DNA from 4 places in the Azospirillum largimobile genome. Region 4 is predicted to be linked to each of the others. Evidence: riboswitches for the same ligand, from Rfam matches in the RefSeq annotation. Region 4 holds a riboswitch; each other region holds the start of a gene.
The links. Region 4 has a riboswitch for thiamine pyrophosphate ahead of thiO (glycine oxidase ThiO). Riboswitches for the same ligand answer to the same signal wherever they lie in the genome.
Positions count from the first base shown of each region.

Region 1 (5,718 bases), on a different contig from region 4:
GCCGGCGACGGTCAGGACGCGCAGGCCGTAGGGGGAGGCGAAGGCGAGCGCGTAGACAAGGAGAGCGAGGGCACCAATCCCCAATACGACACTCTCCACCCCGGCATAGCCCCCTCTCCCCCCCGCTCTCGCGCAAACGAAGTTTGCGCTGACGCGACAGGCGGACCATAGGTCCGCCGAAAGCGGGGAGAGGGTTGGGGTGAGGGGGACGCGCCGCGAGGATCGTCCGGCAAGCGGAACCCCCTCACCCTGACCCTCTCCCCGGGGGGGAGAGGGGATATTTGCCGGGGAGAGCGGATCAGCCACGGCGCCGCACCGCTTCGCCGAACAGGCCTTGCGGCCGCAGCACCAGGATCGCCAGCAGCGTCAGATACAGCGCCCCCAGCGCCGCCGGGTACGAGAGCACCGACGACACCCCCACCTCGAACAGCGCGATCAGCAGCGCCCCCACCACGGCCCCCGGCACGGAGCCCCAGCCGCCGATGGTCACGGCGATGTAGGCCTTCAAAATCAGGTCCCCGCCCGCGGTCGGCGTGACGAAATAGCGGTTGGCCAGCAGCAGCCCGGCCGCCCCGGCGCAGGCGGCCCCGATGGCGAAGGTCACCAGGATCATCGCGGTGACCGGCACGCCGCAAGCACGCGCCATCTCCGGGTCCTGCGCCGTGGCGCGCAGACGGCGGCCCAGCTGCGTGCGGGCGAACACCCATTGCTGCGCGCCGATCAGCAGCGCCGCCACCGCGACGATGGCGAGCGACTGCTCGGGAACCGCCAGCCCGCCGATGTAAAGCGTGTCGTCGCCGAACAGCGGCGGCGCGGCGCGCGGCTCCGGCCCGAACAGGATGGCGGCGCCGTTCTGCAGGATGATGCCGATGGCGATGGTGCTGATGAAGACCGACACTGGCGGCCGGCGGCGCAGCGGCAGATAGGCCGCCAGCGCCAGCAGCAGCCCCAGCGCCGCCATCAGCGCCAGCACCACCGGCAGCAGGGCGATGCCCGGCAGCGGGATCAGCGGCGCCAGCGCCACCGCCAGCAGCCCGCCGGCCATGACAAGATCGCCTTGGGCGAAATTCACCGCCGAGGTGGCGTTCAGCACCAGCACGAAGCCCAGCGCCACCAGCGCATAGGCCGCCCCCAGCGCCACGCCGTTGACCAGCAGTTGAAGCGCCGCCATCCGCTCACTTCGCCGCAAGCGCGGGGTTGTCGTACCGCTTCACCAGCACCGGCACGCGGCTGGCCCCGTCATAGCAGACGATGACGGCGGAATGGGCCATGTTGCCCTTGCCGTCGGACTTGTAGGTCATGGCGAGGCCCTTTAAGCTCTCCGACGACAGAGCTTTGCGGATGGCGTCGGGGCTGCGGGCGCCGGCCTTCACCGCCTCCAGCACCATCGTCATGCCGTCATACTGGCCGAGCGCGAAGGCGTCCGGCTCCTTGCCGAAGGCGGCGCGATAGGCCTCGGTGAAGGCCTTGACCTCCGGCGTGTCGCCGGAGATGGGCGAGGCCGCGGTCTCGGCACAAACGCGCTTCAACTCCGCCGGCTCCAGCAGGGCCGCCGTGCTCGGCTGATGCATGGCGGAGCCGGCGACGATGGGCACGGCCACCCCGCTGGACGCCGCCTGCCGCAGCAGCAGCGCGGTCGGGCCGGAATGCAGGTGCAGGACCAGCACGTCGGGCTTCGCGGCCAGCGCCTTGGTCAGCACCGGCAGAAGGTCCTTGGCTGCCGGGTCCACCCCCTCCTCGAACACCGGGGTCACACCCAGCGCCTTGAAGGCGGCGTCGAGATGGGCCTTGCCGCTCTGCCCGTAGGCGGTGGTCTGATAGATGACGGCCGGCTGCCGCTTGCCCAACTCCTCCACCACATAGCGGGCGTGGGCGGCCTTGGTCACGGCATCGCCGGGGAAAAAGCGAAAGACCCAAGGGTTGCCTTGCTCGGTGATCGAGGCGGTGCCCGACACGGTGACCAGCGGCAGCTTCAACTCCTGCGCCAGCGGCAGCATCGCCAGCATCTGGGTGCCAAGCATGCTGGCGGCGACCGCCCCGACCGTGCCGCTGCCGGCCGCCCGCTCCAGCGCCGTCACCGCCGCCTCGGGCGAGGTGCCGGTGTCGACGACCTCCGATGCGATGGCGACGCCGGCCGGGGTCTGCTTCAGCGCCAGGACCGCGCCGTTGCGCTGGCTGGTTCCCTCCAGCGATAGGAAGCCGGTCAGCGGCACCAGCACCGGAAAGGACAGCGTGTCGTCGGCCCGCGCGGCGGACGACAGGCAGGAGGATGCGGCCAGCAGGCCGATCAGAAGGGGAAGCGCGCGCCGCATGACCGAAAACTCCTCAACACGCGCCGGCGAGCGAAGCGACGCGGAGGGGACGGGGCATTTGCAGCAGTTCCGTCGGATTCCGGTCGGCTCCCTTCGCCGGCATGACCCGGATCAGGTTCGATGGGTGTTGTCTCAGCCCCCGCATCCGCCGATCTGGCGAAGGCAGGGGCACCCCAGCCGTGAACAGGCGGCGAGAGTGTCGCCGCCGGGCCTGTCCTGTCAAGAACCCAGCCGGCGGCGCGCCACCACGGTTTCACGATGCAGGATATAGAGCCCGCTGCCGATGATGACCATGGCGCCAAGCAGCACCGGCGCGGTCGGCAGGTCGCCGAACACCATCCAGCCGAACAGGCTGGCCCAGACCATGCCGGTATATTCGAACGGCGCCACCACGGCCGGCGGCGCACGGCGGAAGGCCTGGGTCAGCAGCACCTGCGCCCCGGCGCCGATCGCGCCGACCAGCGCCATCAGACCGAGCGCGTAGGCGGTCGGCGCCGTCCAGACGGGAACCGTCAGCGCGCCGCTGACCACCGTCGTCGTCAGCAGCAGATAGAGCACGATCGACGCGCTGGTCTCCGTCCGCGACAGGCCGCGCACGGCGAGCGCCGCCAGCGCATAGAACAAGGCGGCGCACAGCCCGACCAGAACCGGCACCAGCGGCGCCCCCGCCGATGGCTGCGCCATCACCACCACGCCGCCGAATCCGACCACCACCGCGACCCAGCGGCGCCAGCCCACCGGCTCCCCCAGAAGCGGGGCGGACAGCGCGGTGATGAACAGTGGCCCGGCGAAGCTCAGCACATAGACGTCGGCCAGCGGCAGCTCGCGGAACGCATAGAAGAAGCATCCCATGGAGATCAGCCCGGCGAAGGCCCGCCAGACATGGCCCCAGGGCCGCCGGGTCCGCATCGCCGCGATCCCGCCGCCCCGCCACAGCGTGTAGCCGCCCACAAGAAGGAAAGCGACCAGCGAGCGCACGAACATCAGCTGCGGCACCGGGTAGTCGGCGGTCAGGAACTTGATCAGCGTGTCCATCGCCGCGAACAGCAGGATCGCACCCAGGAAGCAGCCGACGGCATAGGGGACCGAATCGGCCTCGGCTGGCAGCAGGTCGGCGGTCTCGGCGTCGGTCATGGGATCGGTTCGGAACGGCAATGGCTGGGACTGCCCACATTATGGGCAAACGCCTCTGCGTCCCAATGCCGCAACCGCAGGTCTGGTAGGCGTGGGGTTTTGTTAAGCGTCGGCTGACGGTGCCCCCACCCTAACCCTCCCCCGCTGGGCGGGGGAGGGGACAAGCGCTTGTTCGGGAAGGCAGCAGCAGTCCCTCCCCCGCCCAGCGGGGGAGGTTAGGTGGGGGTAATCGAAGCCAGCACTCCCCATCCCCTCACCGCGTCAAAACCATCACCAGCCGCTCCACCGGCGTATCCCCAACCAGATGCGACTCGACGATCTCGTCGACGTCCTCCGGCGTCTCCGGCCGGTACCAGATGCCTTCCGGATACACCACCATCAGCGGCCCGGCGGAGCAGAAGCCGAGGCAGCCCGTCAGCGCCATGCCCACATCCGTCAGGCCCTTGCCCTGGATTTTCTGGTCCAGCCGCTGCCACAGCGGATGGGCGCCCTTGGCGGCGCAACTGCCGCGCGGATGGCCGGGCGGACGCTGCTGGGCGCAGCAGAAGACGTGGTGGCGGAAGGTCTGCGGCAGGTCGAGCGGCATCGGGCATGCTCCATAACCATAATTTTCATATGGATAAGAAGCATGCCAGAATGCTGCGCTGCGGCAAGACTTTTGTGACGCTTCCAAGTCCTCGCACCCCTTGGCTTTTCCGCGTGACGAAATGCTTGGTCAGCGGCGGGGTTGCCGGTTAAGAATCCCCGGCAGGGGCAATCCAGGAGACGCCGGTGCTGCTGAGCGGGTCGGGGAAGGGTCAGCCGGGCGCCGTGCCGGGCTGGGTCGGGTATGCGCTGCTGCCGGTTCTCAACCTCGTCGCGGCCTTCGTGCTGTCGGGGCTGGTGATCCTGGTGATCGGCGAGAACCCGGTGGACGTGCTGTCGCTGCTGGTGACGGAGGCTCTGGGGTATCCGGAAGCCATCGGCTACACCCTCTATTACACCACCAGCTACATCTTCACCGGGCTGGCCGTTGCGATTGCCTTCCATTGCGGACTGTTCAACATCGGCGGCGAGGGGCAGGCCTATCTCGGCGGGCTCGGCGCCGGGCTGGTGGCGCTGGCGCTGACCGGCTGGCCCTGGCCGGTGGTGGCGGTGCTGGCGATCCTGGCGTCGGCCCTGTTCGGCGCCGCATGGGCCTTCATCCCGGCCTGGCTACAGGCCAAGCGCGGCAGCCACATCGTCATCACGACGATCATGTTCAACTTCATCGCCGCCTCGATCATGACCTGGCTGCTGGTCGACGTGCTGATCCGCCCCGGCAGCCAGTCGCCGGAAACGCGTGAATTCGATCCCGGGGTCTGGCTGCCGTCGATGGACCGGGCGCTGGGCTGGCTCGGCATCGCCATCCCGGCCTCGCCGCTGAACCTGTCCTTCCTGTGGGCGCTGGCCTGCTGCGCTCTGTTCCACCTGTTCCTGCGCCGCACCCGCTGGGGCTACGAGCTGCGCACCGTCGGCCGCAATGAGCGGGCCGCGGTCTATGCCGGCATCTCTCCGGCCCGCAACATCATCATCGCCATGCTGATCTCCGGCGCGCTGGCCGGCTTCGTCGGCGTGAACGAGATCCTGGGCGTGCAGCACCGGGTGATCCTGAACTTCACCGGCGGCGTCGGCTTCGTCGGCATCGCCGTGGCGCTGATGGGGCGCAACCACCCGGTCGGGATCATTCTGGCGGCCTTGCTGTTCGGGGTTCTGGCGCAGGGCGGCGGCCAGCTGTCCTTCGAATACCCCACGATCAACCGCGAGCTGGTGATGGTCATCCAGGGTCTGGTCATCCTGTTCGCCGGCGCGATGGAAAACCTGTTCAAGCCGCAGGTGGAGGCGCTGTTCCGCCGCCGCGGTGCGGTCGCCGCAGATATCGCCACTGGGGGAAGGGGCTGAGCGATGGAGGACGCGCTTCTTCTGGCGCTGCAGCTGCTGGGCGCCACCATCCGGGTGGCGACGCCGCTGGTGCTGGCCGCCTTCGCCGGCATGTATTGCGAGCGGGCCGGCGTGGTCGACATCGGGCTGGAAGGCAAGATGCTAGCCGGCGCCTTCTTCTCCGCCGCGGTCGCCGCGGCCACCCTCAACCCCTGGCTCGGGCTGCTGGCGGGCATCGCCGCGGGTGTGGCGCTGGCGATGGTCCATGGCTTCGCTTGCATCACCCACAACGGCAATCAGGTGGTGTCGGGCATGGCGATCAACATCCTGGTCGCCGGGCTGGCGCCGACGCTGGCCTATGCCTGGTTCCAGC
Region 1 covers NZ_CDRMUA020000002.1:345,447-351,164, reverse strand. Annotated here, with positions in the region: gene ACWPKK_RS15005 (branched-chain amino acid ABC transporter ATP-binding protein/permease) at 1-84, opposite strand, end outside; gene ACWPKK_RS15000 (branched-chain amino acid ABC transporter permease) at 299-1,171, opposite strand; gene ACWPKK_RS14995 (ABC transporter substrate-binding protein) at 1,176-2,312, opposite strand; TPP riboswitch at 2,384-2,498, opposite strand; gene ACWPKK_RS14990 (DMT family transporter) at 2,532-3,446, opposite strand; gene ACWPKK_RS14985 ((2Fe-2S) ferredoxin domain-containing protein) at 3,700-4,032, opposite strand; gene ACWPKK_RS14980 (ABC transporter permease) at 4,218-5,366, shown strand; gene ACWPKK_RS14975 (ABC transporter permease) at 5,370-5,718, shown strand, end outside.
Region 1: another riboswitch for thiamine pyrophosphate. It lies ahead of ACWPKK_RS14995 (ABC transporter substrate-binding protein); the one in region 4 lies ahead of thiO (glycine oxidase ThiO).

Region 2 (5,718 bases), 980 kb from region 4:
ACCCGCTGTTCGACCGACAGCAGCACGTTGCCGAGCCATGCGCCGATGGCGATGATCCCCAGAACGATGATGAAGTTGATCATCATGTGGCGGCGCCGGATGTGACGGCGCCGGATATGGCGGAAGCGGCCTTGGCCCGCGCCGTTGCCGGGGGCTGGGGTGCGCCGCCCTTCGCACCCCCCTTACCGCCGCCGGTCCGCGCGTCGCCGCGCATGAACGACTTCTGGAAGCCCAGCTTGAAGGGAAAGGCGACGTCGACCATCTGCTTGGCCTCGTCGAAGCTGGACGCCCACACCTCCGCCACATTGGCGCAGCGCCAGATGGGGTTGACCGGCCCGCGGTCACCGGCGGCCCGCGCGGCGGCCGATGCCTTCTCCTGCGTGACGGTCGCGACGAACTTCATCAGGCCGGCCTGCGGATCGCCGACCTCATGCACGAACAGCGGCGGCTGTTCCGCCAGATCCCTGATCTGCTTTTCCGCCTTGCGGATGTCGGTTTCCAGCCGGTGGCGTTCGGAAGACTGGCTGTTGCGGCGCTGGACCAGTTGATTGACGCGGTTCTGAAGCTCGTGCGCCTCGGCATGCAGCACGTAGACGCGGTTCTCGATCTGCTCCAGACCGCTGCTCTTTTCCAGGATGTTCGGCAGGAAATCCTTCAGCATCATGGCGACCGGGACGGCGGCCAGCATGATGATGACGATGGCGATCAGGAACAGCGTCGTGTTCGACATCCGCCCGCCCGTTCTCCTCCCGAAACCCGCACCATGCGATCTGCCGGAATCGGCACGATCGGCACCGGTGCGGAGCTTCGAGGATCAACGAACAATCCAACCCCGTCAACGAATCGTCTCGGCTTCGCTCCAAATTCGTCGGAAATGTGTCAGGATGCCGCCATCTCCGCCACCCGCTTCACCGCGTCACGCACCGGCCCCGGCCGGCGTTCGTCCGCCAGGGTGGTGAACCAGTGCTCCGGCGGGTTGCGACCGGCGGCGCGGTTCCAGGTTAGGGCGCGCAGCACCGCTTCCGCCTCCGCCGTCGGCGGCACGGCAGGGTCGATCCCGTTCATCACCGCCCAGATGCCGGCCCAGCAGCGTCCGACCGACCAGGGATTATAGCCGCCGCCGCCGACCACCAGCACCCGTGGCGCCAGCGGCAGCAGGGCCGCCACCGCCTCCCACAGCGCATTGTTGGACAGTTCCAGCCGGCTCAGGGGATCTTCGGCCAGGGCGTCGGCACCGGTCTGGATCACCATAGCCTGCGGACGGAAGGCGCGGGCCAACGGCAGCACCGCCGCCTCCATCACATGCTCCATCTCGCTGTCGTTGAAGCCTGGCGGAACCGGCAGGTTGCGGGCCATGCCGCCGGCCCGATCCTCCGCCTTGCCGGTGTAGGGCCAGCGCCCGTCCTCGTGGATGGAGATGGTCAGCACCCGGTCGTCGTCGGCGAAGGCCTCCTCCACCCCGTCGCCATGGTGGGCGTCGAGGTCGACATAGAGAACCCGCTCCAGCCCATGGTCGAGCAGTTCCAGGATGCCCAGCACCGGCGCGTTGAAATAGCAGAAGCCGCTGGCCCGGTCGCGGCGCGCATGGTGCGTGCCGGCCGCCGGCGCATAGACCAGCCCGGCCGGACGGTCGCCCAGGATGCGCGCCGCCTGCAGGGCCGACCCGCTGCTGTGGGCCGGCCGCCGGTACATCTCGGCGAAGACGGGATTCTCCAGCTTGCCGAGATTGTGGCGGGCCGCCGTCGCCTCGTCCACCCGCTGCTCCGCCTCCGCCCGCTTCAGCGCGGCGATATAGTCCGCCGTGTGGAAGCGGGCCAGTTCGCGTTCGCTCGCCACATGGGTGTCGAGATAGACCTTGTCGGGCAGCCACCCCATGGCGCGGCTGAGATCGATGGCGGTCGATACGCGTGGGATCGCCAGCGGATGCTTCGGGCCATAGGTCGAGCCGCGATAGATGTCGCCGCCGATGAACAGAGGGGTGCGGAGAGGCGTGGTCAGGGGATGATCTCCATCGGTCCCGCCACAAACTAGGCGGAGCCGTGCGCCGGTCAAGCGGCACCCCGCCGCTTCCGCGCTCTGGAAGGGCCTGCGGCAATGCTTGCGGTCGCGGATCGTCCGCGCCTATAGTCGCCGCCTTCACTGGGGGGAGCCGATGGGCGGCTGAGAGGTTCCGTTGCGGAACGACCCCTGGAACCTGATCCGGTTCATGCCGGCGTAGGGATCAGTGATGCCAGACCGTACGCGCACCCTCTCCGCCCTCCCGCCATGCTTGCCGCTATGACGGCCCCGATGCCGGCGATTCCGCCGCTTTCGGTGACCGTGTCGCAGGCGCGGCTGACCTATGGCGGCATGCTGCTGTTCTCCGACCTGACGCTGGATCTGCCGGCGGGGCGGACCACCTGCCTGTTGGGACCGAGCGGCGTCGGCAAGACCACGCTTCTGCGCATCCTCGCCGGGCTGGCGGAGCCGGAGCCGCCGACCTGCGTCGCCACCGGCGACGGGCAACCCCTGGCCGGCCGCATCGCCTACATGGCGCAGCAGGACCTGCTGCTGCCCTGGCTGACGGTTCTGGACAATGTCCTGCTGGGCGACCGGCTGCGCCACCGCCGTCCCGATTCCGTGCGGGTGGAGCGTGCCCGCTCGCTGCTCCACCGCGTCGGTCTGGCGGGGCGGGAGCGCGACCGTCCGGCCGCGCTGTCCGGCGGGCAGCGCCAGCGGGTGGCGCTGGCCCGCACGCTGATGGAGGACAAGCCGCTGGTCCTGATGGACGAGCCCTTCTCCGCACTCGACGCCATCACGCGGCTTCGGCTGCAGGAGACGGCGGCGGAAACGCTGACCGGCCGCACCGTCCTGATGGTCACCCACGATCCGCTGGAGGCGCTGCGCATCGGCGACCGCCTGCATGTGATGACCGGGCGTCCCGCCGTCATGGGGCCGGCGCTGGAGCCGTCCGGCAAGGTGCCGCGCCGGGTCGACGATCCCGGATTGCTGGCGCTACAGGCGGAGCTGCTGCGGAGGCTGGCGGAATGAGGGCGCTGCTGCGCGCCTTGGTCACGCTCGCCGTGCTGGTCGCCGGCTGGCAGGTGCTGGTCTGGGCCACCGGCCTGCCGCGCTACCTGCTGCCCGGTCCGTTGGCCGTGGCCGATGCAATGCGGCGGCAGGCACCCCTGCTGTGGAGCCATGGGCTGACCACCCTGTCCGAGATCCTGATCGGGCTGGTGGCCGGGGTGGCCCTGGGCGGCGTCAGCGCGCTGCTGCTGGCGCGGTTCCGTACCGCCCAGCGCTGGCTGATGCCGCTGCTGCTGGTCAGCCAGGCGATCCCGGTTTTTGCGTTGGCGCCGCTGCTGGTGCTTTGGCTGGGCTACGGCATGGCGTCCAAGATCGCCATGGCCGTGCTGGTCATCTATTTCCCGGTGACGACCGCGCTGTTCGACGGGCTGCGCCGCACCGATCCCGGCTGGCTCGACCTTGCCCGCACCATGGGCGCCTCGCCCGCCGCGATCCTGTGGAACATCCGCCTGCCGGCCGCCCTGCCCGCCTTCTGGTCCGGCGTGCGGGTAGCCGCGGCGGTGGCGCCCATCGGCGCGGTGATCGGCGAGTGGGTCGGTTCATCCTCCGGCCTCGGCTACCTGATGCTGCACGCCAACGCCCGCATGCAGATCGACCTCCTATTCGCCGCGGTGCTGGTACTGGGGCTGTTCGCAGTGACGCTCTATGCCGCCGTCGACGCGCTGGCCCGCCGTGCCCTGCCCTGGCAACCCGATACCCAACCGGCCGAAGACGCCAATCCTTGAAGGGGAGAAAACCCGATGAAGCACCTGTTCGCCGCCGGCCTGATGGCGGCCGGCCTGATGACCGCGCTTCCTGCACTGGCCCAGGACAAGCTGTCCGTGATGCTGGACTGGTTCGTCAACCCGGACCACGCCCCACTGGTGGTGGCGCAGGAGAAGGGCTTCTTCAAGGATGCCGGTCTTGAGGTGACGCTGACCGCTCCGGCCGATCCCAACGACCCGCCGAAACTGGTCGCCGCCGGCGGCACCGACCTTGCCGTATCCTACCAGCCGCAGCTGATCCTGCAGGTGGCCGAAGGGCTGCCGCTGGTCCGTGTCGGCACCCTGGTCTCGACTCCGCTGAACTCCGTCGTCGTGCTGCGCGACGGGCCGGTGAAGACGCTGAAGGACCTCAAGGGCCGCAAGATCGGCTTCTCCATCGCGGGCTTCGAGGATGCGCTGCTGGGCGCCATGCTGGAAAAGCACGGGCTGAGCCTGAAGGACGTGGAACTGGTGAACGTCAACTTCTCGCTGTCGCCGTCGCTGCTGTCTGGTCAGGTCGATGCGGTGGTCGGCGCCTTCCGGAACTTCGAACTGAACCAGCTGGACATCGAGAAGCATCCCGGCCGCGCCTTCTATCCGGAGGAGGAAGGGGTGCCGCCCTATGACGAGCTGATCCTGGTCGCCCACAAGGCCAAGGCCAACGATCCGCGCTTCAAGCGCTTCCTGGCGGCGGTGGAGCGCGCGACGCTCTACATCCTGAACCATCCGGAGGAATCGCAGGCCGCCTTCGTCAAGGGTCGGCCGGAGTTGAACGACGAACTGAACCGCCGCGCCTGGGCCGACACGCTGCCGCGCTTCTCCCACAGCCCGGCCGCCCTGGATGCCGAACGCTACACACGCTTCGCCGAGTTCCTGAAGGAGCGCGGCCTGATCAAGGAGGTGGCGCCGGTCGACCAGTATGCGGTGGTGGTGAAGTAATCCGCGGCTTGACGAGATTGCCTTCCGGGCCGGCGGCGCGTTACCTAGAGGAAAACCGCTCCGCCGCCCAATGATCGGCGACAGCATAAATCGGGAGATGCAAGGGTATGCCGATCAAGACCATCCTGCTGCACATGGCCAACGACGACGCCCACGCCGGCCGGATGGCCGTTGCCGCAGCGCTGGCCAAGCAATTCTCCGCCCATATCCAAGCGCTCTACGTCGCCACCCCGGTGTCGATGCCGGCGGGCGCCACCGGCCGGGCTGCTTCATACGTCTTCATGGCGGAAGCCACCGCCATCGCCCATGAGAATGCCGAGCGGATCGAGCGGGAGGTGCAGCAGGCGCTGAACGGCCTGTCGTTTGACTGGACGGTCGAGGAAGGCGATCACGTCGAATTGCTGGCCGAACGGGCTTCCTACGCCGATCTGGTCGTGGTGGCGCAATCGGCGGCAGTCCGGGCGGGGGAGCGCGTGTCCCTTCACAACATCCCCGACCGCCTGCCCCTGGAGACCGCCACCCCGGTGCTGGTCCTGCCGCCGGGCCAGCCGGCGACCGCCGCCATCGGCCGGCATGTGCTGGTCGCCTGGAAGAACAGCCGCGAATCGGCCCGCGCCGTCCGCGCCGCCATGCCCTTTCTGGAGACGGCGCAATCCGTCACCGTCCTGACGGTGGAGCCGCCCGGCCAACGGAGCGACGAGGCGGCCGCGCTGGTCGACTGGCTGCACCGCCACGGCATCGCCGCCCGCCCGCAATCGGTCATCGCGTCCGGCGGCGAGGTCGGCGAGATGATCCTGTCCTGCTGTACCGACCAGGGCGCCGACCTGCTGGTGATGGGCGCCTACGGCCACTCCCGCCTCCGCGAACTGGTCCTGGGCGGCGCCACCCGCACGGTGCTGGAAGAGCTGACGCTGCCGGCTTTGATGACGCATTGAGGGTTGTTGGGGGCGGCGTTTGCCCCCACTCC
Region 2 covers NZ_CDRMUA020000001.1:1,250,867-1,256,584, reverse strand. Annotated here, with positions in the region: gene ACWPKK_RS05890 (hypothetical protein) at 83-730, opposite strand; gene ACWPKK_RS05885 (acetoin utilization protein AcuC) at 880-2,052, opposite strand; TPP riboswitch at 2,133-2,239, shown strand; gene ACWPKK_RS05880 (ABC transporter ATP-binding protein) at 2,290-3,030, shown strand; gene ACWPKK_RS05875 (ABC transporter permease) at 3,027-3,794, shown strand; gene ACWPKK_RS05870 (ABC transporter substrate-binding protein) at 3,810-4,751, shown strand; gene ACWPKK_RS05865 (universal stress protein) at 4,859-5,686, shown strand.
Region 2: another riboswitch for thiamine pyrophosphate. It lies ahead of ACWPKK_RS05880 (ABC transporter ATP-binding protein); the one in region 4 lies ahead of thiO (glycine oxidase ThiO).

Region 3 (5,718 bases), on a different contig from region 4:
TGCGCGGCTCGCCGTCCAGCAGGGCGATCTCGCCGAACAGGCCGCCCTTGTTGATGATGCTCAGCACCAGTTCCTTGCCGTCCATGGAATGGCAGCAGATCTTCACCCGGCCGCGGATGACCGCCATCATGCTGTCGCCGGGGTCGCCCTTCTGGAAGATCATGGCGCCGCGCGGGTGGTGCGACAGCCGTGCGGCGGTCGCCAGCCGGTGCCGTTCCTCGCGCTCCAGATGCTTGAGCAGGAAGTGCCCGGCGAGGACGAGATCCTTGTCGAAGTTGATCCGTATCGCGGTCATGGCTGCCCCCTGGCTGACGTCGCGGGCCGGTCCTCTAACCATGGCATGGTACGCCGGCAACCGACCCGTCCCGCCCCGTCAAGGGCGGTACGCCGTCGTTGACGCTTCTGCTCCGTTCGTGTGCGGACCGGACACGAAAAGGGCGGCCGGTGCCCGCCGGTCGCCCTTCGATTGCGATGATGGGGTGAGGAGCCCCACCGTCAGCGGAAGATCGCCTTGGGCGGCAGCGGCTGCGGGTTCAGGGCGCGGTCGCCGCCGTAGGTGGGGCCGGGCGTGATCCCCTGCGTGATCCCCGGCAGGAACCTCGTGCCGCAGGTCAGGCAGGGCGGCGGCTTCGGGATGCCGGGGGACGGCTGGAGGATGATCGGGCCGAGGGTGGTTGCCCGCGTGTAGGACATGGTCGGTGTCGCGGCGAAGGCCGGCGCCGCGGCGAGGGTGGCGAGCGTCAGCGACAGGGTCAGAAGGCGGGACATGGCGGTGTCTCCGGTTCGGTTGGGATCAGAGGTCGGGGTCCTCGTCGTCGAAATCCAATGAGCGGGCCTGGGGGCCGAAGGGGAAGTCGCGGCGATCAAGCAGGCCACGCAGGTCGGGAGCGACGGCGCGGGGGAGCAGTTGGATGTCCGCGTCGGGAATGATCTCCGACTGCGGGTCGGACGGCGTGGCGGAACAGCGGGTCCGGCCGTCGAGCGTCACGCAGTTCAGCGTGCCTGAACCTCGCATGCAGACGGTCTTGCCGTTGACCGTCTGGCAGGCGAGGGAGACGGCCTGCGCCGGGGCCGTCGAGGCCCCGAACAGCAGGACGGGCGCGACGAAGGCCAGGATCATCGGGAACTTCGCCATCGGTGGTCTCCCGGACAAAAGAGATGGGCAAAAGGCTGCAGGGTGGGGAAAGGCTTTGCTCAGCGGCGAAGGCCGGTCAGCGACTGGGCGGCGCTGTTGCCGAGGCCGGCGGTGACGTTTGTGCCGATCCCGACATTGGTGCTGACCAGCGGGCCGCGCCCGCTGAAGTTCAGCCCGACCTGGACGCCGTTGCCCTGGAAGCCGAGCAGCTTCTGTCCGGCCGTGTTGCCGATCCCGGCGGCGACGTTGGTGGCGGTGCCGACATTGGTGCTGACCAGCGGGCCGACGCCGCGGATGGGAGCGCCGCCGCCCTGCAGGACGGTGCCCTGCTGCTGCGCCGAATTGCCGATGCCGGCGCCGACATTGGTGGCGTTGGCGACGTTGGTGCTGACCAGTCCGGGCACCGACATCAGCGACGGCATGCCGGTGCCGGCACCGGTCTTGGGCTGCGCCAGCGCAGGTGTCGCGAGCAGGGCGGCGGCGAGGGTGGCGAAAGCAATTTTGCGGATCATGGCGGGAGTTCCTTCGGTGGGGGTGAGGCTTCGGGCTTCCGTGCCCCGGCGTTGTTGAAGGAAGCTTAGCCAAGTGTTTGAAACGGCTCTGTGAGTTGGCCCACAGATGCGGGCGTTTCCCTGAAGGAATCCGGCGGGCAGGAGCGGACAAAAGAAAGCTCCGGCCGGAAACCGGCCGGAGCGAGGTCAGGGGAGGAAGCCGGGTAGAGGAAGGGCGGTCAGCGCTGCTTGACGAGGGCGCTCTGTCCCGCCCAGTTGCCGGTTCCGGCGGACAGGTTCTGCATGGAGCTGTGGTTGAAGGGGCCGACCAGCCCGCCCGAACGCTGGAGAACGGTGCCGTGCTGCAGGGCGGTGTTGCCGATGCCGGCCGCCGTGTTGCCGACATTGGCGACCGAACCCCCGCTCAGCAGGCCGCCGCTCTTCTGCATCACCGTCGCCCTCTGGCCGGCGAGGTTGCCGATGCCGGCCGCGGTGTTGCCGACCGTCGCCATCGACCCGCCGCTGAACACGCCGCCGCTCCGCTGCTTGACGAAGGCGTCCTGGTTGGCGGTGTTGCCGATGCCGGCGGCGAGGTTGGAGACGGTGGCGACGTTCGGACCGGCGAAGGGACCCTTGGACTTCTGCATGACCAGCGCGCTCTGGTTGGCGGTGTTGCCGATCCCGGCCGCGGTGTTGGAGATGTCGGAGATGTTCTGGGCCATCGCCGGGGCGGCGAACAGGGCGAGCGAAGCGAAGCCGGTCAGCAGGGAGGTGCGGATCATGATCTGGTCTCCTGTCTCGGGGCCGCGGGATGCGGCGTGTTGCCGATGGACAGACCCTACCCAAGCCCCGGATTTTGGGATGTGAGCCGCTCCACACTCTTCCTGCTTTTGTCGATCAGCGGCGATCGGGGTCCGCTCAAGCCTCCTGCCAGTGCGGATAGGTGACGTAGGCGGTGAGGGCGCCCTCTTCGTGCGAGCGGATGGTGACGTTTGAACCCTTGGGCATGTAGACGATCTCGCCCGGCCCGGCGGTGACCGTGCCGGCATCGGAGGCGACCGAGACCCGCCCTTCCAGCACCACCATCACGTCGTCGACGGCAATCGCCTCGTCGATGCTCTGGTTGGGTTCGTAGCGGCCGTAGCCGATGGTGACGGGTCCGCCATGGCGCTGGTCGACCACGTTGCCGACGAACACGTCGGCGTCCTGTCCGGGGGTGCGCTCCAGCGATACGTCCGTCACGGCGAATTTGCGAACGGTCATCTGCGTCTCCTTCAAGAGAGGGGCCGATCCACCCCAGCCGATATCGGGATTGCTGCGGCATGGGGCGGCAGCGGTACAACAGGTCGGAGAGCGGAAATCATCAATGCGGCGCCGTTTCCGCCGTCCGCAAAGCCGGCATCCCCGTCGTTGACAGACGGCGCGATGGTCTTCTAGGCTCCGTCCCGTTCCCAGGGGAGCCTCGTTCAGGAGGCTGAGACACCCGCCGGCCCGGTCCTTCGCGTCCGGGCGACGCGGCAACCCTTCGAACCTGATCCGGGTCATGCCGGCGTAGGGATGCGGGACGAGAAGGCCTTCGCGGCCGACGCGCTGATCCATACCCCACAGGCTTGTCCCGGATTCGTTTGTTGCTCCATCGGTCGGTGCCGCTTGGAGAAGAACGGGGCGGGGAGGGTGCGGTGAGCGCGATCTACGACAGCGTGATCTACGACAGGGTCCTGGCCTTCATGGAGGCCGACATCGGAACCGGGGCGGCGGCCGACGAGGCCTTCAACGCCCTGGCGCTGGCGGTCTTCGCCCACCAGTTCGAGCACAACCAGCCCTACCGCCGCTTCGCCATGCAGCGCGGCCGGACGCCGCGCGGGGTGAAGAGCTGGCGCGACATCCCGGCGGTGCCGATCAACGCCTTCAAGGATCTGACGCTCAGCTGCCGCCCGGCGGAGGAGTCCGCCCGCATCTTCATGACCAGCGGCACGACCAAGGGCGGCATCCGCGGCCAGATCCACCACACGACCCTGTCGGTCTACGACCGCTCCATGCTGCTCAACTTCCGCCGCCGCTTCATGCAGGGCTCAGAGGCTGGGGTGGAGCGGATGGCGATGGGCATCCTGTTTCCGACCGAGACGGCGATGCCGAACTCCTCCCTCGCCCATTACCTGGAGCTGGCGCGGGCGGAATGCGGCACGCCGGACAGCCGCCATTGGATCGGCGAAGCCGGCATCGACATCGCCGGACTCTATGACCGGCTGGACGCCGCCGAACGGTCGGGGGAGCCCTTCGCCCTGCTGGGCGCCAGCTATGGGTTTGTGCATCTGATGGATGCCATGGCGCGCGACGGCCGCCGCTTCGCCCTGCCGGAGGGGAGCCGCATTCTCGACACCGGCGGCTTCAAGGGCCAGTCGCGGGAACTGGAACCGGACGAGTTCTACGGCCAGCTGGCCGAGTTCTTCGGCGTGCCGCGCCGACGCTGCATCAACATGTACGGCATGACGGAGCTGAGCACCCAGTTCTACGACGACGGCAACGCGGTCTGCCCGTCGCTGAAGTCCGGCCCGCATTGGATCCGCAGCCGCGTCGTCGATCCGTTGTCCGGCCGGGACGTGCCGCCCGGCAGCATGGGCGTGCTGGTTCACCATGATCTGGCACACATCAACTCCGTCGCCGCCATCCTGACCGAGGATGCCGGCATCCTGCAGGAGGGCGGCTTCCGCCTGCTGGGCCGCGTCGCCGGCGCGCAGGCCAAGGGCTGCTCGCTGGCGGTGGAGGATTTCCTCGCCGCCGCGCGCGCTTGAGCGGGAGCGCGGCCTTGGCCTTCGGCGACGATCCGTCCGTCATTGAACTGGCCGGCCATTTGCCCGGCCTGCCGCCGGAGGCGGTGGAGCGGCGCGTGCTGACCTTCGGGGCGGGCGATGCGGCGCTGCGCGTGGCAGTGCCGGTGCTGGATGCGGGGCAGGTGGAGCGGGTCTCCGCGACGGTGCGGGCGGCGGCGCGCGGCTATCTGAAGACGCTGCCGACGGCCCACATCGTCGCGGTGATCGACACGGCGATCCAACGGCTGCTCGACCGCGAGGATCCGTGGCGCCAAAGGGCGGAGCGGCTGCTGCCCGTCGTCACCGGCTATGACGCCGAGATGGTCAGGCTGGGGTTGACCGGCTATCTGAAGACCTTCCGCGCCCACGAACTGCGCCGCTTCCTGGCGGAGGATTTCGCCAACCCGCTGGTGCTGGACGAATTCCAGCCGGCGCCCAAGGGCGGCTTCACCCGCGCCTTCGGCCCGGACTTGCTGCTGCATGTCTGGGCGGGCAATGTGCCGGGACTGCCCCTGTGGAGCCTGATCTCGGGCTTGTTGGTCAAGTCCGGCACTGTCGGCAAGCTGCCCAGCGCCGAGCCGCTGTTCGCGGGCTGGTTCGCGCAGCTATTGTCGGAGATCGACCCCAAACTGGGCGAGTGTCTGGCCGTGGTGTGGTGGAAGGGCGGCGACGCGGCGGCGGAGCGGGCATGGCTGGCCCAGGCCGATACGGTGGTCGCCTATGGCGGCACCGCGGCGCTGGCGGCGATCCGCGACCGGGTGCCGGTGACCACCCGCTTCCTGCCCTACGGCCACAAGATCAGCTTTGCGCTGGTGTCGCGCGCCGCGCTGGACCCGCGTCGGTCGGGGGAGACGGCGCGGCTGGCCGCCCACGACATCGCCCGCTACGACCAGCAGGGCTGCTATTCGCCGCAGACCCTGTTCGTCGAGCGCGGCGGCCGGCTGTCGCCGCAGGATTTCGCCGCCATGCTCGCCCATGAACTGGCGGTGCAGGCCCGCAAGCACCCGCGCCGTGTCCTGTCGATGGCGGAGGCCGGGGAGGTCGCCGGCTGGCGCGACGGGCAGGCGATGCGCGGCCTGGACGGGTCCGGCCATCTGCTGCTGTCGGATCCGGCGGGCGGCTGGTGCGTGTCCTGCACCGATGCGCCCGACGGGCTGGCGCCGACCGCGCTGAACCGGACGATTTCCGTGGTCGCGGTGGACGATCTGGCGGAGGTGGCGGGCCGCGTCGCCCCGCACCGTGCCGTGCTGCAGACCGCCGGCATCGCCGCGCCGCCGGAGGA
Region 3 covers NZ_CDRMUA020000003.1:739,809-745,526, reverse strand. Annotated here, with positions in the region: gene ACWPKK_RS20955 (Crp/Fnr family transcriptional regulator) at 1-295, opposite strand, end outside; gene ACWPKK_RS20950 (hypothetical protein) at 496-768, opposite strand; gene ACWPKK_RS20945 (hypothetical protein) at 794-1,135, opposite strand; gene ACWPKK_RS20940 (hypothetical protein) at 1,195-1,647, opposite strand; gene ACWPKK_RS20935 (hypothetical protein) at 1,866-2,408, opposite strand; gene ACWPKK_RS20930 (AraC family ligand binding domain-containing protein) at 2,545-2,889, opposite strand; TPP riboswitch at 3,070-3,202, shown strand; gene ACWPKK_RS20925 (LuxE/PaaK family acyltransferase) at 3,306-4,418, shown strand; gene ACWPKK_RS20920 (acyl-CoA reductase) at 4,433-5,718, shown strand, end outside.
Region 3: another riboswitch for thiamine pyrophosphate. It lies ahead of ACWPKK_RS20925 (LuxE/PaaK family acyltransferase); the one in region 4 lies ahead of thiO (glycine oxidase ThiO).

Region 4 (5,718 bases):
CAGGGTGCGGCCCGGCTTCACCACGCGGGCGCGGGCGATCATGACGTCGCCCTTGGCCGGCGACATCAGGTTGATCTTGAACTCCACCGCCAGCACCTCCGCCCCGGCGGGCATCAGGCTCAGCGCGGCATAGCCGCCGGCATTGTCGGCCAGCGTGCTGACCATGCCGGCATGGAAGAAGCCGTGCTGCTGCGTCAGGTCGGCGCGGAAGGGCAGCCGCATCTCGCAGAAGCCGGGCTCCATCGCCGCCATCTCGATGCCGAGCGTCCTGCAGATCGGCTGCTGTTCGAAGGACGCGAGGCAGCGCGCCTTCCAGTCGGGGGTACGGGGTTCGAAGGTGGCGGGCACGGTCGGAAGATCTCCGGCTTGAGGGGCGGTGCGCGACAGCCTGCGTCAGCCGCCGCGCCGGATCAAGCGGCCGATTGGACAACCGCAAGAGGCACGCCCCTTCGCCGTCAGCTGCCGATCAGGCCCATCTGCGGGCTGGAGGGTTCGGCATAGGCGCGCATCGGCATGCGGCCGGCCAGATGGGCGCCGCGCCCGGCAGCGACCGCGTCGCGCATCGCCGCCGCCATCCGCACCGGATCGCGCGCCTTCGACACGGCGGTGTTCAGCAGCACCGCGGCACAGCCCAGTTCCATCGCCAGCGCGGCGTCGGATGCGGTGCCGATCCCGGCATCCAGCACCACCGGCACCGGGCTGCGGGCGCAGATCGTCTCGATGGCGTGCGGGTTGCGGATGCCCAGGCCGGACCCGATGAAGGCCCCCAGCGGCATCACCGCCGCCGCGCCCAGGTCGGCCAGCTTGCGGCAGGTGACGGGATCGTCGTTGCAATAGGGCAGCACGACGAAGCCGTCGTTCACCAATTCCTCGGTCGCGCGCAGCAGTTCCTCCACGTCGGGATAGAGCAGCTCGCGGTCGCCGATGACCTCCAGCTTGATCCAGGGGGTTTCCAGCGCCTCGCGCGACAGCTGGGCGGTCAGCACCGCCTCCTTGGCGGTCATGCAGCCGGCGGTGTTGGGCAGCAGCCCGACCGGGCCGGTCGGCCGCCCGGCGGTGGCGCGGGCCAGCACGTCGACGAGGCTTTCCGAATAGCCGTCCAGGCTGATGCGCCGGATCGCCAGCGTGACCAGCTCGCTGCCGCTGGCCTCCAGCGCGTCGAGCATCACCTGCTGGTTCGGATAGCCGGCCGTGCCGAGGAACAGCCGCGAGCCGAAGCCGCGTCCGGCGATGGTGAGGATGTCGGGGGTGGATTGGGGCATGGTGGGAGCCTTTCAAAGGCCCTCTCCTTCGGCGACCAGCCCGGGGAAATCCCCCCTCTCCCCAGGGGGGAGAGGGGATTCTTCCCGTGTCGGGGGCGGGAGAGGGAGGATCAGGGGGGTCAGCCGCCCTGGATGGGGCGGACGATTTCCAGGCTGTCGCCGGGCTGGAGCGGGGTCTCAAGCCAGCGGCGGCGGGGAACCACGGCGCCGTTCAGGGCGACGGCGACGCCGGGCGCGCCTGCGGCGATGCCGCGCGCGGCCAGAAGCTCGCCGACCGAGGCGGCGGACAGCGGTTCTTCCTGGCCGTTGATGCGGAGGACGGCGCTCATGCGGCGGCTCCCGCCGCAACGAAGCGGTCGGCGGCGAAGGGGCGCAACAGCGGGTCGGTCTCGCCGGTCAGCACCAGCCGGGCGATGCCGTCGGCGGTCACCGGGGTCAGCAGGATGCCGTTGCGGTGGTGGCCGGTGGCGTGGATCAGGCCGGGGATGCCGCTTTCCCCCAGGATCGGCGCGTCGTCGCGGCTGCCGGGGCGGAAGCCGGCCCAGGCCTCCTCGATCGGCAGTTCGGCGATGCCCGGCAGCGCGCGCCACGCCCCTTCCAGCAGCGCGAACTGGCCGCCGGCGGTCAGCCGGTCGTCGAAGCCGCGCTCCTCCGTCGTGGCGCCGATCAGCAGACGGCCGTCCAGCCGCGGGATCAGGTAGGTGCCAGGCGTCCACACCACATGGCGCAGCAGCGGCAGACGGGCGTCCATGCGCAGGCAGACCATCTGCCCCTTGACCGGCCGTACCGGCGGCTTCGCGGCGGGCGGCAGGCCCGGCACGCCGGCCGACCAAGCCCCTGCGGCCAGAACCACCCGGTCGGCCCGGTGCAGAGTTGCAGCAACACGCACACCAACGGCGCGTCCATCCTCCACCGCCAGAGCCACCTCGCCGCACTGCTCATGCAGGCGGGCGCCGGCGGCCAGGGCGGCGCGCTGCAGGGCGGCTGCGACCTTGCGGTTGTCGACCTGATGGTCGCCGGCACAGAACAGGGCGCCGGCCACGCCTGGCTGCAGGAAGGGCTCGCGCCGGCGCACCTCGGCCCCGCCCAGCCACTCCACCGGAAGGCCGAGGTCGCGCTGGAAACCGTGCAGGAAACGGACCTTGGCGGCATCGTCGGCGTTGAGCGCGATGACCATGGTGCCTTCGGTGCGCAGGTCCACCGCCATGCCGCTCGCAGCCTCCAGGTCGCGGGCGAAGTCCGGCCACAGCGCCTGGGAGGCGCGAGTCAGCGGCAGCAGCCCGTCCTCTCCCGGTTCGGTTTCGACGCAGGCGGCCAGCATGCCGCCGGCTGCATGGGTGGCGCCGCGGCCCGCCTGTCCCCGTTCGAACAGATCGACGCGGCAGCCGGCCGACGCCAGCCTCCAGGCGATGGCAAGGCCGATGCAGCCGGCACCGATGACGGCGACGGAGGGACGGATTCCCGATTCGGGAACGGAAAATGGATGCGGATCTGGCGCATGGATCATGCGGCGGCTCCCTTCGCTGGAATTACCCAGACAGGTTCGATGGGTGTGTTCTCAGCCGCGCGACCACCGCACGGCACCCCAGGCCTATGGTTTGCCTTATGCCAATGTTTCGCTGGCCCTACAAGCGGAATCGGCACCCGGCCCATCTGCCCGGCCCATCAAGGCGTGCGACCCCATGCCACGGCTGGATAAGGAGTTCCCCCGATGAGCGAAGCCACCGATCGGGAGCTAAACTATCCGCAAAATTTCCGGTGGCAGGGCGTCGGCGAAACGATCGACGCGGCTGGCATGCGGAATCAAACAAGACGTCCGAGGAATCGCCCGCCATGCTGTCCTTCTTCCGCTCCGACTCCGCGACCGCCTCCTCCGGTACCGGTCCGAATGCTGCCGAGTCCGGCAATACGGCCATCGCGACCGCCGCAGCCGATCCGGCGGAGGCGCCGATCCGCAGCCTCTGCCTGCCGGCCGCACAGATCGGCGCCACGGCACTGGACGGGCTGGGCTTCGCCGCCGGCGCCCCGGCGCTGGTCGTCGGCTTCGTCTCGCCGCATGTCGATTTCGCGGCCACCGCCCGCGCGGTGCGCTCCGCCCTGCCGCCGGCCACGCAGCTGGTGCTGGTCTCCACCGCGGGCGAGCTATGCGCGGCGGACGGACAGCCGCTCTACCGCAAGGCGGGCGACCGCTGGGACAGCGTGGTCCTGCAATCCTTCAGCCCGCGCCTGTTCGCGGGGATCAGCATCCATGCCGTCCCGCTGCATTGCGAGGATCTGCGCGGCGGCCGGCCGACCCGTGACGTCCCTGCACGGGTGGAGGCGATCCGCGGCGAGTTGGACCGCGTCCGCGTTCCCTTCGCGGTCGACAGCCACGACACGGTGGCGCTGACCTTCATCGACGGGCTGTCGGCCAGCGAAAGCTGGTTCATGGAGGCGGTCTACCGCTCCGGCCATTTCCCCTGCCTGTTCATCGGCGGCTCGGCCGGCGGCACGCTGGACTTCCGCAACACCCGCCTGTTCGACGGCCAGCGCGTGCTGGAGAATTCGGCGCTGACCATCTTCCTGAAGATGGCGCCCGGCATCCGTTACGGCATCTTCAAGTCGCAGAATTTCCGTCCGACCCAGACCCGCTTCGCGGTGGTGGACGCCGACCCGATGCGCCGCATCGTGCGCGGCGTGATCGACCGCGACGGCTTCGAGGTGGTGAGCTTCATCGACGCGCTGGCCAAGGCGCTGCGCTGCAAGCCGCAGGAGCTTCCGGCCAAGCTCGCCAAGAACACCTTCGCCATCGAGATGGAGGGGGAGCTGTTCGTGCGCTCCATCTCCGGCTTCGATTTCGAGAAGGGGGAGGTCGCCTTCTATTGCGACGTCAATCCCGGCGATTCGCTGTGCCTGGTGGAGGCCACCGACTTCGTCCGCCAGACGGAGGACGACCTCGCCGCCTATCTGCGGGACAAGCCGCGGCCGGTGGGCGCCATCCTGAACGACTGCATCCTGCGCCGTCTGAACAACCCGGACCAGCTGTCGCGGGTGCATGCCTTCGACGGGCTGGCCGCCGCCGGCTTCTCCACCTTCGGCGAACTGCTGGGCATCAACATCAACCAAACCCTGTCGGCCCTGATGTTCTTCGAGGTCCCGCCCGGCACCGCCTTTTCCGACGACATGGTCGACCGCTTTCCGGTCCATTACGCCCGGTTCCAGAGCTATTTCATCGCCACCCGCTACAACCGGCTGGAGTTGCTGAGCCGCATCCGCAACAGCGTGATCGAGCGGATGCACAGCTACCTCGACGCCCTTGTCACGCTGAACAGCGGCGTCCAGGAAACCGCCAGCTACGCCGCGCGCATCGGCGGCTCCATGTCCGCCATCGAGGCGACGCTGACCCGCCATGCCGGCCTGTTCGAAGGCCATTCCGAGCGGAAGGAGGAGCTGGTCCGTGAGTTCAGCCAGCTGTCCACCGTGGTGAAGAGCATCGAAAAGGTTCTGTCGGTGATCGACGGCATCGCCAGCCAGACCAACCTGCTGGCGCTCAACGCCACCATCGAGGCGGCGCGGGCCGGCGAGGCGGGGAGGGGCTTCGCGGTGGTCGCGGCGGAGGTGCGCAAGCTGGCCAACGACACCAAGCAGACGCTGGGCGACACCCGCCGCGCCATCGATCAGGTGGTGACCTCCGTCCGCTCGGTCGGCAGCCAGCTGGACGACACCAGCGTCCGCATGGACGAGGCCGCCACCGCCGCCCACGCCCTGCAGACCGACATCAACGCCGTCATCGACGAGGTGGAGGGCGCACAGCGGGCCATCGAAGGCCGCCTGTCCGACCTGAACGACCACGCCCGGCGGATGGAGGACATCAACCGCTACATCGGCTTCCTCAAGCAGTTGGACCGTGCGGGGTGAGGGGTGCCGCGAGGGGGCCGAGACTTCTGGACGCGAGTAGCCCTTCTCCCGCAAGGGGAGAGGGGCTTTAAGCGACTGCCGCGCCCTCAGATCGCCAGCGCCTTCACCCGCTCGCGCAGGGTCTGGCGGGCGGCCTCCGCTTCGCCTCGGGCGGTCGTCAGGTCGCGGGCCAGTGCGTCGAGGCGGTTTTCGGCCTCCGCCATCTTCGCCAGCGTGCGCTTGTGCAGGTCGCTGCCGGCGGGCAGGGCCTTCAGGTTCTCACGCAGGCGGTCCTGGTCGGCGATGCGCTCCGCCCGGTCGCGCTCCAGCTCGGCGATGCGGCGCTCCTTCTCGGCGACGGCGGCGCGCAGGCCGGCCAGCGTGGTCAGCGCCTGACGCACCTCCGGCGGCAGTTCGGCCGCGTCGGCGCGGGCGGCGATCTGGTCGGCCGTTAGGTCGGTCAGGACGATGCGCTCCTGCCGCGGCCGCTCCAGCGTGGCGGTCAGCGTCGCCGTCTTGCCGGCCGGCACCGCCAGCGGCAGGCGGTAGGCGGCGGCGGTCGCGTCGGGCTTGTTGCCCG
Region 4 covers NZ_CDRMUA020000001.1:275,145-280,862, forward strand. Annotated here, with positions in the region: gene ACWPKK_RS01270 (PaaI family thioesterase) at 1-348, opposite strand, end outside; gene thiG (thiazole synthase) at 456-1,262, opposite strand; gene thiS (sulfur carrier protein ThiS) at 1,382-1,591, opposite strand; gene thiO (glycine oxidase ThiO) at 1,588-2,769, opposite strand; TPP riboswitch at 2,761-2,860, opposite strand; gene ACWPKK_RS01290 (methyl-accepting chemotaxis protein) at 3,096-5,159, shown strand; gene ACWPKK_RS01295 (hypothetical protein) at 5,246-5,718, opposite strand, start outside.